3 regions of the Paenibacillus sp. UMB4589-SE434 genome follow, and region 2 is predicted to be linked to each of the others. Evidence: predicted binding sites of a transcription regulator. Region 2 holds the regulator's gene; each other region holds the start of a gene.
The links. The regulator LexA, encoded in region 2, represses DNA repair genes until DNA is damaged. The targets are predictions, from matches to a motif close to CGAACATATGTTCG.

Region 1 (6,026 bases), 300 kb from region 2:
CCGAACGTTGCAATGCGAACATCCATTATTGTGGGGTTCCCTGGGGAGACGGAAGCAGACTTTAACCGTCTGTGTGAATTTGTTCGTGACATGCAGTTCGACAAGCTCGGAGTATTTACGTATTCTCGTGAAGAAGATACACCTGCTACACGACTGAAGGGGCATTTAGACGAAGAAGTGAAGGAATGGCGGGCCAATACGTTGATGGAGATTCAACGTGAGGTGTCGAAGCAAGTAAGTGAGAAGCGGATCGGACAAGTCATTGATGTGCTTGTTGAACGTTACGACGGGCGAAATGACGTGTTTATTGGTCGTTCGCAGTTTGATGCGCCAGAAATTGACGGCGAAGTATTTATTTCCAACAGCAAGCTCAGCATCGGAGAACTCGCACAGGTTCGGATTACGCATGCGTTGGAGTTTGATTTGGCTGGGGAGGGTATCCAGTGAATTTGCCTAATAAGATTACATTAGTTCGTATCTTCTTAGTGCCTATTATGATGTTCTTTTTGCTGGTGAATTTTGATTATTTCAAGCCTATCCAGATAAACGATTTCTCGATTACGTATAATCAAATCATAGCCGCGCTTATCTTTATCATTGCGGCTAGTACGGATGGGTTGGACGGTTACATCGCCAGAAGTCGGAAGATGGTCACAAATCTGGGCAAGCTGCTTGATCCGCTGGCGGACAAGCTGCTTGTTGCTGCCGTTCTTATCTCGCTAGTTGAGATGGGCAAATGTGATGCATGGATAGCGATCGTCATTATTAGCCGGGAATTTGCCGTGACAGGCTTACGGCAAGTAGCTTTGCTTGAGGGAACAGTTGTGGCGGCAAGCAAATGGGGCAAATGGAAGACAGCAACGCAGATCACTGCGATTATTGCGATGCTGCTTAACAATTTCCCGTTTGTGTTGTTTGATATTCCATTTGATATCATTGCAACATGGCTTGCAGCTTTGATTACGGTTTATTCAGGCATCGATTATTTTGTTAAAAACAAAAGCGTACTACACATGTCATAATATACGGACACTTCAGTAATAGGTTCAATCCTTCGCAGTGCGAAAGGGAGGGGCCTATTACTGCTTTCAGAGGAGACGATTGTTATGAAAGCGGAAATGATTGCTGTAGGAACTGAATTGCTGCTAGGTCAAATCGTTAACACAAATGCACAATACTTATCCCAACAGCTCGCTCTATTGGGCGTGGATGTCTACTACCAAACAGTAGTCGGTGACAATCCCCATCGTCTTAGAGATGTGATTCAGACAGCCAGCAAGAGAGCAGACATCGTACTGCTCACAGGTGGCCTGGGCCCTACTTTGGACGATATCACAAAAGATGTTGTCGCAGAACTGCTAGGGAGAGGCATGCTAATTCATGAGCCATCCATGCGCAAGATGGAGGATATGTTCAAGGGTAGAGGCATACATATGGTAGACAGCAACCGCCGTCAAGCCAATTGGATCGAAGGTTCAGATGCACTAGCCAATGAGGCAGGTTTAGCCTTGGGGAATGCTGTCCTGCATGAGGACGTGGCGTATATCTTATTGCCAGGACCGCCAAAAGAAATGAAGCCTATGTTTCAGTTGGAAGTTGTCCCTTGGCTGGAGAAGCATTTGTTTGATGAACGGACGTCCTTGTATACTCGTATGTTAAAGTTTGCAGGCATTGGAGAGTCGAATCTGGAAGCACAGTTGCTTGACCTGATCGAGTCTCAGTCTGATCCGACGATTGCGCCTTATGCAAAGGAAGGAGAGGTTCTGATCCGACTCGCGACCAAAAGCGACTCGAAGCAAGAAGCAGGTCGCAAATTGGATGAATTGGAATCTGTTATCCGCGGCAGGTTGGGACAGCATATATTTGCAACAGAAGATGTCTCCTTGGAGCATGTCATCGTGGAACAAATGACAAAGCTAGGTCTAACCTTGTCTGCTGCTGAAAGCTGTACGGGGGGCTTGTTCTCCGAGCTGGTTACATCTGTACCGGGTAGCTCGGTGATGTTCCATGGAGGGGTAGTCTCGTATGCCAACGCACTCAAACAGAAGCTGCTTAACGTTCCCTCCGAGCTGTTAGAAGGAGAGAATGCTCCAGGGGCGGTTAGCCAAGAGACGGCGAGAGCGATGGCAGAAGGCCTGCTTCAGTTAACAGGTACTGATATTGCGGTATCTATAACGGGGGTTGCAGGTCCAGGTCAGTCGGAGCGTAAGCCAGCTGGCTTGGTATTTATCGGAATAGCGCAAGCTGGACAGGAGACGTTGATTGAGGAACTGCGGCTCAATGGTAATCGAGATATGATCAGGCTGCGTGCGGTCAAAATATTGCTGCATCGTATTTGGCGGCTATTGCAGGAGCGGAAGTAGTCGGCTTTTGTATGACAATCTACTTTTCTACTTCGCAAACCGCACGATGCGGTTGGACTTTCAGAACCTATGTCATATTTCGTGCCTATTATATCGGACTGCCGCCGTGTCATATTGTATATGATGAGATATGGTGAATGTTGGAGAGCAAGCATATAAGGTCTTGTGATTAGAAATGAAGTATGGTATATTTTTCATGATTTTAGCTGCGGAAGAACCGTAATAAGGCGCTATTAGCCTTGTTGCGGTTTTTTAGTATGAACAAAATGTAAAAAAGAGGTTTTAAATCCATTTAAAAGGTGGTGTTGTTCTAAAAATCGAATGTATGTTCGAAAAAATGCTTGGCAAAGGTACAAAAACACGGTATTATGAGTATACAACGTTAATGAAGGAAGTGAGTATGTGTCAGATCGTCGTGCTGCATTAGAAATGGCATTGCGTCAAATAGAGAAGCAATTCGGTAAAGGTTCCATTATGAAGCTTGGAGAATCCAACCACATGCAAGTTGAAGTTGTACCTAGCGGATCGTTAGCACTTGATATCGCACTTGGTATTGGAGGATTGCCTCGTGGCCGTGTCATTGAGGTGTATGGACCTGAATCATCCGGTAAGACAACCGTATCCCTTCACGCGATTGCGGAAGTACAGAAGACAGGTGGACAAGCTGCATTTATTGATGCGGAGCATGCATTGGATCCTCAATATGCCAGCAAGTTAGGGGTCAACATTGATGAGTTGCTCTTGTCTCAGCCAGACACTGGGGAGCAGGCTTTGGAGATTGCTGAGGCGCTTGTACGAAGCGGAGCAGTGGATATTATCGTTATTGACTCCGTAGCTGCTTTGGTACCTAAGGCGGAGATTGAAGGCGAGATGGGAGATTCCCACGTAGGTCTTCAAGCACGACTTATGTCGCAAGCTCTTCGGAAGTTATCTGGAGCTATTAGCAAGTCCAAGACTATTGCAATCTTTATTAACCAGCTTCGTGAGAAAGTTGGCGTAATGTTTGGTAATCCAGAGACAACACCTGGCGGACGTGCCTTGAAGTTCTATTCTAGTGTTCGTTTGGATGTACGTCGTGTGGAATCAATCAAGCAAGGCAATGATATGGTAGGTAACAGAACCCGAATTAAGGTCGTGAAGAATAAAGTTGCACCTCCGTTTAAGCAAGCGGATGTTGACATAATGTATGGTGAAGGCATATCGAAAGAAGGCAGTATTGTAGACATTGGTACCGAGATGGATATCGTGCAGAAGAGCGGCGCATGGTATTCCTATGAAGGAGAACGACTTGGACAAGGACGTGAGAATGCCAAGCAGTTCTTAAAGGAACATACGGACATTTCTCTTGTTATTGAGAACAAGATACGTGAGGCAAGTAACTTGACTACTGTAATCTCTAGTGATGCTTCAGTTGATGACGAGGACGAAGCGGAATTGTTGGAATTGGAAAAGGAATAATAGCTTTGCAATAGCTGTTACTTGGGACAAGCACCTTCATCTAATGAGAGGGGGTGCTTGTCCTGTTGCATATAGGCACGTATGGAGAGTAGCAGAGGGGGCACGTTGTGAGTGAACAGGGACAGACAACTGTCATTATACGAGTAGAGCAAGATGAAGCACAAAAAGGACGGTATACGATCCACTTCGAACATGCGGCTCCATTGAACGTGCATGAAGATGTTATGATAAAGTACCGCTTGTTAAGAGGGGCCGAGGTATCGCTCGATTTTATGGAAGAGATTGTACGAGCGGATGAGAAGACAAGGGCTTATGTGCAGGCACTTAAATATTTGCAGCGCAAGCCGCGGACAAGTACCGAAATTTCACGGAATCTCATCCAAAAAGGCTACGATGAGGAGATTATCCAAATCGTTGTGCAACAATTGGAACGGGAATGGCTGGTTGATGACGGTGCATACGCAGAGCAATGGACGGAACAGCGGGTGACCCGACATCTTAAGGGTAGAAGATGGGTGCAGCATGAGCTGAAGCAGAAAGGAGTCCATGAACGTCATATTGCAAACGCAATGGCCTCTCTAGACCCTGAACAGGAGTTGGAAAGTGCATTCCATGCAGCACGTAAGAAGTGGCGTCAGACAAGCGGAGAGGCGCATCTGAGACGGCAGAAGGTAGCTGCTTATCTGGCTCGCAGAGGGTTCCCAACAGACATGGCGAGAAAGGCAGCTTATGAAGCATCTCAACATATGGAAATAGCAGACGATGAAACTAGCGATGAATGACAAGGTATAGTTGACGATTGCTTGACAATATCTTTAACTGAATACTAAAATGAACATGTATCTTTATTTTCACGAAATCAATCTCTCCTTCCAGATATTGATTTCTAAATGATTCATTTCGCCAATGAATGGTTTCCGAATATCGCCGCAGGGCGATACACGTGTATGCAAGCGCGTGCACTTTCGCCGACATATGATGTCGGTCCTTCAATTGAATTGGAATGAAACGCACGAACAACCGAAAAAAAACCTAACCCAAGCAGTGCTTGGAGGAACCAACGGGGAGGTGGAAATGATGCCAATTTGGCTCGATATCGTTCTCGTTGTGGCCGCATTGTTCTTAGGGTTTGGAATCGGTTATCTGATTCGCAAATCGCTTGCGGAAGCGAAAATAACGAGTGCCGAGCACGCCGCGGAACAAATAGTGGAAAGCGCGCGTAAAGAAGCGGAGGCACTGAAGAAAGAAACAGTGCTCGAAGCTAAAGACGAGATCCATAAACTTCGCACCGAAGCGGAGAAGGATACCCGTGAACGCCGGAACGAGATTCAACGACTTGAACGACGTGTACTACAAAAAGAAGAGTCGCTGGACAAGAAGTTAGATTCGCTAGAACGTAAAGAAGAACAACTGGTTCTCAAAGAGAGACGAATTGAAGAAACACAAGAACAGGCTGATCGTATTCATCAGCAGCAGATTACCGAATTGGAACGCATTTCGAACCTGTCCATGGAGGATGCAAGACAGATTATTCTGACCAATGTGGAACAGGAAGTACGACATGAGACAGCCCAAATGATCAAGGAAATCGAGCAGCAAGCTCGCGAAGAAGCGGACAAGCGCTCGCGTGACATTATCACGCTTGCGATTCAACGTTGTGCAGCCGACCATGTAGCAGAGACAACCGTTTCTGTAGTCGCATTGCCTAATGAAGAGATGAAAGGCCGCATCATTGGCCGTGAAGGTCGAAACATTCGTGCGCTTGAGACGCTTACTGGTATTGACTTGATTATTGACGATACACCGGAAGCGGTTATATTGTCAGGGTTTGACCCGATTCGTCGCGAGATTGCTCGTACATCACTTGAGAAGCTGGTTGCGGATGGACGAATTCACCCTGCACGCATCGAAGAGATGGTCGAGAAATCACGTAAGGAAGTGGATGAGCGCATCCGTGAGTACGGCGAGCAAGCAACCTTTGAAGTTGGCGTTCATGGATTGCACCCTGATCTTATCAAGATTCTTGGCCGCTTGAAGTTCCGTACAAGTTACGGACAGAACGTGCTCAAGCACTCAATGGAAGTAGCTTATCTTGCTGGCCTAATGGCAGGAGAGCTAGGCGAGGATGTAACATTGGCAAAGCGTGCCGGTCTGTTGCATGATATCGGCAAAGCCTTGGATCATGAGGTGGAAGGATCTCACGTC
Region 2 (6,026 bases):
ATTCGTGATCTAGCGCAACGTCGTGGTTACTTGACGTGGGACTTGATCTCACTATCAGACGCTACACCAAATATCGAAGAATTATTGAAGAAATTCGAGCAGGTCCACACGCATACGGAAGACGAGGTACGTGCGATTACAGCTGGCGAAGGATACTTTGTTATTAAAGGTTCCGACGATGTTGGTTATATGGATGTGCTAGTTGAGCAAGGCGACGTTATCTCTGTACCAGAAAACATTCCTCATTTCTTTACATTATCGGAAAGACGTGAAATTGTCGCTGTCCGCCTATTCATTGAGACAGAGGGCTGGATTGCACATCCTTTCGAAGACCCTGCATTTATTAAAGCTTAATAAGCTTAGCTTACGATCCCGACAGGCTGCTCCTGTCGGGATATTTTCACCCTGCTGCGCCTTGCCACTCGTGCGTGTATTTACATATTTTGAATACAAAAAGAACAGCCTCTTATGCTTAGAGCCTGTCCCCTTATTTCATCTTCCTACCTTAATTCTTAACTTCAAACGATTTCTTTGGCATCGAATGCATTCCATTCGCCGAGACATGAGAGATGATCGTATACTTACCTGGCTGATCAAATGTTTGTTCTAATTCATAGTTACCATCCGCTTTAACACTGACTTCCCTCTTCTGATGCTCTGCACCTTCCAGCCACCATTCGAATTCAACTTTTTCAGCGTCATTGATCGGTTGTTCCTTTAACGTAACATGTGCTGTAAATACAGCTGGCTCATTGACCTTTATATTTTCGGGAATTTTTAGTTCAACGGCAATCAACTCCATCTGACCACCAGTTGCTTGGGTCTCCATCTCCATACTGTGCCCTTCATGACTTGAGTTGGTCCCTTTGTCATTCGAGCACCCCGTTATAAGCGCTAATACCAGCATGGCTGATAAGGCTGTTTTCTTCCACATCGCAAGTTCACTCCTTATGTATACTTGTCACACTGTGTTTGTTTACATTATATCCATGATATACCTTTTCGTTATGGCCCGATAGGGCTATATCATCACTTTAACTGTGAACTAATTATGACAATTATCACATACAACATAACATAAGTAATAGGTTTACTTCTAACTCCTCCTACAAAAAAGAACCTGCACATGTGCAGGTTCCCTCTTAAATGATGATCCATTTAGTTTAGTTGTTACATAATTGCTGCAAATCAAGCTCACGTTAATGATCGTCCTTATACAGCAGCTTGCTGATTGTTAATTATGCGGATAATTTCGGATATTTGTTGTAAACTGTTGATTTCAAACTCCGGATGTACAACTCCTGATAGCTCTTGATTAGTTCGGTTAACCCAAGCGTTATGCATGCCGACATTAATAGAACCTTGTATGTCAGTGGTCAATTTATCCCCTATCATCAATCCTTCATGTGGCTCAATGCCAAGTAAAGACATTGCATGTTCAAACAAACTAATGGCTGGCTTGCCCTCTGCAAAATTGCCAGATATCACAATATGGTCAAAGTACTCAAGGATACCCGGCACGCCATCAAGCTTCTCCTGTTGAAGGCATGGAGCTCCGTTCGTAAGGAGCAACAACGGGTATTGTGCCTTTAGCTGTGCCAATACTTCAAATGTTTCTGCATATACATAAGGTCTCTGCCGGCGTTCTTTCATAAATAAATCAGCGCAGACTCTTCCTAGACCCTCATCTTCTATGCCAAGCGCACGAAGTCCATGCGTCCACGCTTCAACGCGATACTGTGGAACAACATGCTCCAACCTGCGAAACTCTTCATGCTCCCCGCCTGTGAAATGAGCCCACAAAGCTTCAAATGGGTTAATGCCAATCAGCTTCGTAAACTCAAACGTATCATATGATGCATATAACGTGCGAGCTGCTTCACGTACTTCTTGTTGCAGGGCGTCGGGATTAACTCCCGACACCGTTTGAGCATACTTGCATGTTTCTGAAAATGCTTCCTCTACACTGCGGTCATCCCATAATAACGTATCGTCCAGATCAAATAATACTGCTCTGATCGTCATCCCTTTCCCCCCGCTTCCACTTACTTCGACAGTTGCTCAAGCTCAATCTGATGTTGATTTGCAAACTTAGTTAAACGCGCACCCATTAGCTCTGTATCGTAACGATTCATCACGCGAGAGAATACCCAATTAGTACCGCGCTTTGATTGCTGAACAACAACATATCCAGGTTGAATCGTAATCTTCTTGATATCCTTAGCGTACAATACACGTACTCGATTCCATTTAGTAGTCATAATGTTGTCTCGACCAACCTTCAGGAACGGCCGCTTTGCAAACAACACCAAGCCAAGTCCGATATACGCAATTACAGTCACCCAATACATCAATGTAGATTGTTCCTTGCTCCAAAACATACTTCCGATGACAGCATACATCAGTGCTAAAATAATGAGAACAGATGGCAGAATAAAGTTTCTCCCCCTATACTCGTCATATTGCTCTTGCCCAGCTTGAATAACCGGTTTGCCGTCCTTCTGCAGCTTCTTGTTCAATACTGAACTATTCTTGCGTACTTTACGTTCCCAACTGCGTGACATTACAATAACTACCTCCTAGATATAGGTGTAAACGGCTATATACATCAAGCAAAGATCGAAAAAAAATTCACATAGCATGATAGATTGCGACCGTTTGCTGGAATAGTACAGCACTTGTTCATTATAAACAGATGATCGCCTAACTCTTATCACGTTCATGCCACTGCCAATCTTGCTCGAAAATGTGCAAGAAGCGAACCACTATAGTAGTGTTCGCATCTCACATGATCTATTTAATTTAGTGAACCGTACCTGAAGACGGACCTTGTTGCTCTTCGTCTTCCGCCCACCGAATAGTGTCCAAATTATTACGTACTTGCTTCCTGAATAAGGCTAAATACTGTTCACGCAACTGGGCACGTTCTGCTACTTCCTCTTGAGTCAGACCAACCGTCTTATGCTTGCGTGCCAGCTCATTAATACGCGCTATCATCATATCGATGTTCATATTCTACCTCCATGTTGTACTGGCGTTAACCTTTACTTTGACATGGTGGAAGATCGTTGTCAAGCTTGATGGTATGACAGCCTATAACAATAACAGCTCGAGTATGAACGTAAGCTCTAGCTTCTCTATGGTGAAGAAAAAAGAGGAACCTCGATCACATCACCTGCTTGTATTAGCCCGCCATTCAAGTCGTTGTTCTTCATAATGATATAAACGTAATCTCGGATGTCCATGTCAGCGGACAGATGTTCCTTTGCAATGGCCCACAGTGTATCTCCCGGTTGGATGATAACACGGATAGAAGTCTTGGCAGGTATCCCCCTCTCACTATCATTATCATTAGAGGAAATAGCTTGAACAATGGTACCAAATGCAATAAACAGTCCAATAATTACGGTTATCGCCAAAGTAAATCTCTTGATACGCAACTTGCGAGCTGACTTTCCGTTATATGTAGGTCTAGTTGATTGAGTGTAAATTGAACGATATGTAGTATACATCATGGTAATTCCCCTCCAAACGTGCGTTCTCTTATTTAAGCAAAAATTTAGCACGAACACACGTTTGAGTCAACACTTTTCTTAGAACATTCGTTCCCTTTTTTTAGTTATCGCTATCCCTTAGAACTTATGTTTGTACGAACGGAGGTTCTGTGATATAATCTTTGCAAAAGTGTACTCATTGGAGTTGATTCTATTGTCGAAAATTTCAAGCCGTCAACAAGCGATTCTTGAATTTATACGTACTGAAGTTCGATTGAAAGGCTATCCCCCTTCTGTCCGAGAGATTGGTGAAGCAGTAGGCTTAGCTTCCAGTTCCACTGTTCACGGGCATTTAGATCGTCTAGAGAAGAAGGGCTTTATTCGGCGTGACCCAACCAAGCCTAGAGCGATAGAACTGTTAAGCCATGATCAATCTGAGCGCGGCAGCGAGTTCAGTCACACTGTTGTACGTGTGCCGATCGTTGGTAAAGTAACCGCTGGCGAGCCAATCACAGCAACAGAGAATATTGAAGATTATTTCCCATTGCCGTTCCATATGGCAGGCGACGATGATAACGTCTTTATGTTGTCGGTTCATGGGGAAAGTATGATTGAAGCCGGCATACATAATGGAGACTTCGTTATCGTTCGTCAGCAGCAGACTGCGAATAATGGCGATATTGTGGTTGCTATGACAGAAGAGAACGAAGCTACGGTGAAGACATTTTATAAAGAGAAAGATCATATCCGTCTTCAACCAGAGAACTCGGCCATGGAGCCCATTCGTTTGACGCATGTCACTATTCTTGGCAAAGTTGTTGGCTTGTTCCGCGACTTTCATTAATAATAAGCACTTGCCTATCATGCATTCAGGTTCAAGTTAGCAGACACTTCCTTTTTAAGCTTCTTGCTTAATACGAAGTGTCTTTTTTTACGTGCTGCACATCAAAAAAGCTCACCTCATACAACTGGAGGACGAGCTTCTCGTTATTTATGGCACAGAGCACAGTCTAACAGTTCAAGCTACTGATTTCTAGGCAGCATGCGGGTACGTTTATCATCAAGCCTATCCAGCGGGAATACATAATTCGCTAAATTTTGAAATTCTACATTCAGGCCGCTTAATTGGTGACCTTGTTTGACGTACTGCGTGTACTGATTTAAACGTTCGATCAAGCTTGAATCAGTAGAAACGAACACTTCTTGACAGTTCGGTTCCATTTGTTTTACTTCTTTTTTAATCTGGGAGATCAATTGATTACTTAATATTTGGGATTGCATCCCGGTATTGGACGTTCGTGCATGATAAGAACCCATACGTTCAGTATCCATATAATCCGTCTTCATGCGGCTGTTACGACTGCCTTGTTTATTAGTTATGGATGCCCTTAATTTCAAGGCAACGCCAACGTAAGCATTTCGATCCGTTACCAGTACTTTTGCGGACTGAATCTCATGTATGCCTTCTAATCGTTTAGCAATCTTATCGTTCATAACCATCTTTTTAAAAGAATGTTTGGAGCCATTGTTAGTGGTGACATAATTTCGATCTATCGGATTAGCCGTTTGTGTATGATTAACGTTATAAGTATAGTACCGTCGTTCCAACTGTTTAGCGCTGATATTGGATGATTTGTTTGATTTGGGATGAATTGCTGTCTGTGTCTGTGGATGTGACGTTTTTGCTTCCATATTATTATTTGAACCACAACCTGTCATTCCAATCACAAGCACGCTGCTGGCTATGACACTCCATACAACAACCCTCATATTCATAAATGCGCACTCCTATCTGACTAAAATTCAATTCGACTTGTTGTAGCATGCGCATTTAACATCATCTTATACGGTGGTGCAGCAATCACCACAACACTAATTTCTAGTTCATTTACATTATGCAGCAACTCAACACCTTGCTGGCATGTACTGATGGTACAAAAATCACACTGCTTTACATTTGATGACGTTGGAGTGCTGACAAGACAAGCAAAAGAGCCGCAAACGATTGCTACGACTCTTTTCTGAGATCACCCTATTGGAACACTGAATGTACTTATCAGGAGGAAGAAACTAAGCGCTTTAGGAAATCACCGTGATGACGTGATACCCGTTTGCGCAACCAGATCCTTCTTTGTGTGCGACTCATAAATGGTGTGCAGGCGAAGCGTCCTTATTTCCTTTTTAACTCCTATAAAGGAAGCACAGCACAAAAACCAAATCCCCCCTACAATATAGAGTGGTGCTGCGCCAAAGAAATCTGCTGCATATCCCCCTATTAAACTGCTTATAGGGATAGCAATCACCGCAAGACTGGATGAGATTCCCCAAGCTCTACCTCGATATTCTTGGGAGATCACTAATTGGATCGCTGTTCCCATCGCAATATTAGTCATCGTCATGCCAAGCATACGAATGGTAAACAGTAACAATGTAAGCGGAAGCCAGGAAGACATCGCAATACCTAGTACAGACAAGCCAACAATACATAAACCTATGATCATGACACGTCCAGCACCAATTTTTCGTTCCAGA
Region 3 (6,026 bases), 680 kb from region 2:
CAAGCTGTGCCGTGTCAAGATTACGGAACCAGGCGTTAATGAATGTCACGGGGTACTCGTACGTGTATTAGATGCGCACATGGATCAGGCAGCTAGCATGTAAGAGATGAATAGGCAAGTCACGGAGGATTTCAGTTCCCTATTCTGGGAGAGGATGAAATCCTCCTTCTTATGGGCTAGTATGTGAGTAAGGATGTGTACATACCCTCTACACCAATAAACAGCTTGCGTTTAGTGCCAATCTGCACAAAATAGAGTTCAACTATATCTTATCAATGACGGGAGGCATCAGTGTATGAAAGAGATATCTGCTGGGGGTGTAGTTTACCGCACACGTAGCGAGCAGTTGGAGATACAACTTATCCAAGACCGATATGGTAAAGTGTCGCTTGCCAAAGGTAAGATGGAGCCCGGCGAAACAATTGAACAAACCGCGCTTCGTGAAATTGTAGAGGAAACCGGAATCCGCGGTCGAATTGTAGCGCCAATCAACGTGATTCATTATCAGTACGAGCATGCGGAGCATGGAACTGTGGACAAAGAAGTCCATTATTACCTCGTTGAAGCCGAAGAAGGCGAACTTCAGGCGCAAGTAGAAGAAATTCGCGGTGTGAATTGGTACAATCCGGATGAGGCTTGGCAGCTTCAACAAGAGTCGGGTTATGACAATAACGATGATATTGTACATGGAGCGTTTTCCCTCTTGGGTATTCGCATCTAACAGAGCCACAATTTTGTTGATATTAAGATATCGTGCCGCAATGAGCGATGGATTAGTTTGGGTTATATACGCTTCCATACCGGTAAATAACAGAAGGGGAGCGCGAGGAGTGAGCTGCCGATGTTAAATATGGTCTGGGCGCGTGCAATCTGTGACGCTGCTTCTGGTGCTAACATAGCGGATACGGCATGCAGCTGATGCAGCAGCGGGAAGAACAGCAGTGCCCCACCTACATTTAACGCAACGTGGCTCCAAGCTACATACTGACCACTTCGACTTCCCCCTATGGAGGCGATAAGCGCAGTAAAGCATGTGCCAACATTCGAACCGATCACGATAGCAATGCCTACCTCGACTGGCAATGCTCCGGTGGCGGATAATCCCATGGCCATGGCTATGATGGCTGCGCTGCTATGCACGAGCGCGGTAATGACCATGCCGGCTACAAGCGCCCAGAGCAAGCTGTCTTGCGAGCGCTCAAGAAACCAGCTAAACACACCGCGCTGTTGAAGCGGCTCACTAATCGATTTCATCCATTCGATGCCAAGCAGTATAAAGGCGAAGCCTGCAGTTGCGATTGATGCAAATTGCAGCGGCCGCCACCAATGTTGAATGCGAGGAATGAGATTGGGAGCAATATCATCCGCAATCACACTCCACATCCACGTTGTCAGGGATAAGAGAAGCAGCGGCATGGCATATTGATTAATATTCAGCCCAATCAGCTCAGTTGTTAGACATGTGCCTATATTCGTACCGAGTATAATGCCTAACGTGCGGGAAAATGCCATCAGCCGCGCATTCACAAGCCCGATCGAGATAACCGTAATCGCTGTGCTGCTCTGCATAACAGCAGTCATCAGTGAGCTGAACATCATCCCGTGAAGAGGTGTCTTGGTTGAAGAGTGCAGCATGCGCTGCATGTATGGACCTGCCCATAAATGGAGGGCGAATTCCATCGTTTTCATGCCAAATAGAAATAACGCCAAGCCTGCGATTAACGGCAGTATCATTTCGTTGAACATAAGCAAACTCCTTTTGAAATGCTCAATGGCACAACCATTTTTAAATATAAGAAGTTCCTGCCTTACATTAATCAATATGTATGCTCGTCCGCAGACAACCATGACAAGCTGATGGAGTCTAGCAGCGTAATGAGCACACAATACGGAGGAGAATTCACATCGAAGCAGCAGTAAGCCACCAACGACCACAGGTAGTACTGACACGTTCACGTAAGAAGCGTACGGAGCGTTCTCACCCATGGGTATATCAATCCGAAATTGAACGAATCGTCGGGCAGCCAGAGCCAGGTGCACTAGTAGATGTCATTACTGATAAAGGGAAATATTTGGCAACAGGCTACTATAATGCAGCCTCACAAATTACGGTCCGCATCGTGTCTTACGAACCTGCTGTACAAATGGACACAGCTTATTTCGCAGAACGTTTCAGTGAAGCGCTTAAGCATCGTAAGCGATTTTTGTCAGGAGCAACAGCGTACCGTTTCGTGTATGGTGAGGCCGACTTTCTACCAGGTCTAGTAGTAGATCGCTTTGATGACATACTGGTCGTCCAGATCGTTACGCTTGGCATGGACGTTAGACGAGAAGCGATCATTGAAGCGCTGGTACAGGTACTCGAACCAACAGGAATATATGAACGCAGCGATGTGCCCATTCGCGAACGTGAAGGGCTTGAACAGCGGACAGGACTGCTATTCGGAGATTGCCCGCGCCATGTTCAGGTACAGGAGAATGGACTAACGATCGAGGTGGATATCGTAGAAGGTCAGAAGACTGGTTATTTCTTCGATCAGCGTGAGAATCGAGCATCTATTGAGCCATTAATGACGGGATGGGGCGAGCGCAGCGGCATACGTATGCAGGAAGTGGATACAGAACAAGGTATTCAGACACTGCCTGTTAATGCTAAGGGCAAGCCTGTGACGTTCCCATGGTGGGATGGCGCTACAGTGCTGGAATGCTTCGCGCATACAGGCAGCTTTACGCTTCATGCCTGCAAATATGGAGCCAAGTCGGTGACTTGTCTTGACATCTCGGATCATGCGATCCAAAGTGCCAAGCGAAATGTAGAACTGAACGGCTTTACTGAACGCGTGGAGTTCGTAGTGGCTGATGCCTTTGAATACTTGCGTATGCAGGTGCGTGGTCAGGAGGAGCGGTTTGAGCGGTCCGCTACAGCGTCTTCGACGGGAAAGAAAAAGGTGGATACGTCTAAGCCGATTACCGCGAGCGGCGGCAGAACCTGGGATGTTGTTATTTTAGACCCGCCTGCCTTTGCCAAGACTAAAGGAGCAGTAGAAGGCGCATCTCGTGGTTATAAAGACATCAATCTGCAAGGCATGAAGCTTGTAAATGAGGGTGGCTATCTAGTTACAGCAAGCTGTTCGTACCATATGCGACCAGATCTGTTTATGAACGCGGTTCTAGATGCGGCTCAGGATGCAGGGAAAGTACTGCGTTTGATTGAGTGGCGTGCAGCCGGCAAGGACCATCCACAGATTGCTGGTGTTGACGAAGGTCATTATTTGAAGTTTGCTGTATTTGAAGTGCGATCGAAATAGAAAAGAAAGATAACAGGAACCAATAAACTTTATTTTTTAAAATTGGCTGCTAAGCACTGGCTTAAGCGCCTGAGCGCCATCCAAGGGTAGAGGATTTCACTATCTATGGATGGCTTTTTTATGTCGTGCGGGCTCACAACAGCAGTTGAAAGAAGTCAAATTCGATACGCTGTTCGTTCTCTAATCTTGCATGCTGCGGCAATCTTTACAAACGAGTGTTCTTATAATTGTCATGTTATAATGGTACCTAACAAGCAGATGGTGAACGCTGTGCATAACAAATCGTGTTATTTATTGGTAGCGTGTAAAATCGAAAAATTATTCATGTACCATTTATGTATACAACAATAGAGGAAAATGGAGGGGGAGATGGCGATGGCGTTAACATTTATGATCGGCAGATCAGGCAGCGGCAAGACCACCGCTGTACTGAACCGGCTGCACGAGCGATTAACCGCATCTCCGGAAGGTCCACCGCTTATTTTGCTAGTACCCGAACAAGGAACTTTCCAAATGGAGCATACGCTTGTGAAGTCAGAAGGACTGAATGGCTTGCTGCGTGCTCAAGTGTTTAGCTTTCGGCGGTTGGCCTATCGTGTGATGCAGGAAACGGGCGGGGCCTCATTAACCCCAATTAACGAGGAAGGCAAGAAAATGCTGCTGTATAAAATATTACAGCGGCATAAACAGGACCTACCCTTGTTTGCGGGAGCTTCTGAGCAGTTCGGCTTCATTGATAAGTTAAACTCGTTATTTGATGAGATGAAACGCTACCGCATTCAAGCTGCAGACGTAGAGGAGCAATTGTCTTTGTTGAGCGGGACAAGCGGGCATCCCCTGCTCTCCGCAAAGCTGCATGATATTGCGGGTGTGATGCATGAATTTGAAGCGGAGTTGGCTCATCACTATTTGGATGGCGAAGATGTACTGATGCGCCTTGCAGAGAACGTGCCTCATTCAGCTTATATTCGTGAAGCAGAAATATGGATAGACGGCTTTCATGGTTTTACACCGCAAGAGCTGTCTGTATTAGCAGCACTTTTACTTCATGCGAAGCAAATTCATCTGACATTAACGCTAGATCGCCCTTACGAACGTGGAGAGCTTCCACAAGAACTGAACTTGTTCCATCCTACAGCAACGACTTATTGCAAATTGCAGGATATGGCTGACACATTAAGTGTGCCCATTAACGACGTGATCTGGCTCCGAGAAGCGGAAGGCAGGAGGCTGCCGCGTTTTAATTCAGTGCCGATGTTAGCTCACTTGGAACGCAGCTTTGAACGGCGCAGGCCATGGCAGGAGGCAACAACGCAACTAGAGGAACAGCAAGCGATATCGGTGCATGCCGCCGTAAACCGCCGTACGGAAGTTGAAGCAGTGGCGCGGGACATGCTGCGTCGCGTTCGCGGCGGCGAAACTAGATGGCGGGATATGGCTATAATGGTGCGTAATATTGGGAATTATGCAGAACTGATCCAGACTGTTTTTACTGATGCGGATATTCCTTTTTTTATGGATCAAAAGCGTGGCGTTCTGCATCATCCGTTCGTAGAGATGACTCGTGCTGCACTGGATATTATGCTTGGATATTGGCGTGCGGATGCTGTGTTTCGTTTTGTGAAGACTGAGTTTATTCTTCCGGAGGATGGTTCGATTACTAGGGCCAATCTGGATCGGTTTGAGAATTATGTACTGGCCACAGGTATCGAAGGATCACGTTGGACAAATGGCAGGCCATGGCCCGCAGTGCCTTCTCTGTCATTGGAAGAACACGATGACCTTGATATATCGGCAAAACAGGCTCCGGCTTGGGTTGAACAGTGTCGTCAGTTGATCACTGAGCCTGTTGCTGACCTGCAGCATACATTGGCTCGTGCGCAAAATGTGCGCCGTATGTGCGAGGGCTTGTATCAGTTCTGGATGAACTTGCAAGTTCCGCAGCAATTGGAACGTATGAGCACAGAAGCACTTCTGAACGGTGACGTGCAGCGTTCACGTGAGCATCGTCAAATGTGGGGAGCGGTACTGGATATTCTTGACCAGATGGTTGAGATGGTCGGGGATGAAAAGATGTCGATCGAAAGCTTTGCTGGGATGCTCGAGACTGGGTTCGAGAGCGTTAAGCTTGCACTTGTGCCGCCAGCTCTTGATCAAGTGCTGATTGCAACGATGGACCGTACGAGGTCAGGTCAGATTCATCATTTGTACATGTTAGGAGTAAATGATGGCGTTATTCCGGCGCGACCACTCGAAGAAGGGGTGCTGACGGAACATGAGCGTGACGTATTGCTTGACATGGGAATGGAATTAGCCCCCGGCATACGGCGCAAGCTGCTTGACGAGCGATTCCTGATCTATAATGCGTTGTCTGCTTCGTGCAGCAGTCTGTGGGTGAGTTATGCACTTGCTGATGAGGAAGGAAAATCACTGATTCCGTCAGAAGTTATCCGTATGCTGCGTACGATGTTTCCGCATGTACAGGAGCAGCTTCTCATGACGGAGCCTAATGAATTTATGTCTGAATCAGAGCAGTTCGCATATGTATCGCATCCAGAGACTGCGCTGCGGCATTTGATTGCTCAACTGCGCGAATGGAGGCGTGGGCGGGAGATTGCACCTGTCTGGTGGGAGGTTTATCGCTGGTTTCAATCCAATCCCAGATGGCATGACCGCTTAAGCACGCTGGTGGGTTCGCTTGTGTACCGAAATCAGGTA

Region 1: recA (recombinase RecA) is a predicted target of LexA. The motif match lies at 2,682-2,695, and genes of this name have one in related genera.
Region 3: addB (helicase-exonuclease AddAB subunit AddB) is a predicted target of LexA. The motif match lies at 3,620-3,633, and genes of this name have one in related genera.

The regions. Positions count from the first base shown of each region.
Region 1 covers NZ_JASOYK010000001.1:1,794,712-1,800,737, reverse strand. Annotated here, with positions in the region: gene rimO (30S ribosomal protein S12 methylthiotransferase RimO) at 1-447, shown strand, start outside; gene pgsA (CDP-diacylglycerol--glycerol-3-phosphate 3-phosphatidyltransferase) at 444-1,022, shown strand; gene QP775_RS07330 (competence/damage-inducible protein A) at 1,107-2,363, shown strand; gene recA (recombinase RecA) at 2,766-3,821, shown strand; gene QP775_RS07320 (regulatory protein RecX) at 3,929-4,603, shown strand; gene rny (ribonuclease Y) at 4,896-6,026, shown strand, end outside.
Region 2 covers NZ_JASOYK010000001.1:1,497,627-1,503,652, forward strand. Annotated here, with positions in the region: gene QP775_RS06015 (1,2-dihydroxy-3-keto-5-methylthiopentene dioxygenase) at 1-354, shown strand, start outside; gene QP775_RS06020 (FixH family protein) at 506-934, opposite strand; gene QP775_RS06025 (HAD family hydrolase) at 1,213-2,025, opposite strand; gene QP775_RS06030 (methyltransferase) at 2,046-2,564, opposite strand; gene QP775_RS06035 (DUF896 domain-containing protein) at 2,803-3,012, opposite strand; gene QP775_RS06040 (LysM peptidoglycan-binding domain-containing protein) at 3,138-3,515, opposite strand; gene lexA (transcriptional repressor LexA) at 3,709-4,338, shown strand; gene QP775_RS06050 (YhcN/YlaJ family sporulation lipoprotein) at 4,518-5,270, opposite strand; gene QP775_RS06055 (MFS transporter) at 5,582-6,026, opposite strand, start outside.
Region 3 covers NZ_JASOYK010000001.1:2,174,066-2,180,091, reverse strand. Annotated here, with positions in the region: gene mtaB (tRNA (N(6)-L-threonylcarbamoyladenosine(37)-C(2))-methylthiotransferase MtaB) at 1-103, shown strand, start outside; gene QP775_RS09120 (NUDIX hydrolase) at 296-721, shown strand; gene QP775_RS09115 (Na/Pi cotransporter family protein) at 784-1,746, opposite strand; gene QP775_RS09110 (hypothetical protein) at 1,765-1,920, shown strand; gene QP775_RS09105 (class I SAM-dependent rRNA methyltransferase) at 1,905-3,308, shown strand; gene addB (helicase-exonuclease AddAB subunit AddB) at 3,684-6,026, shown strand, end outside.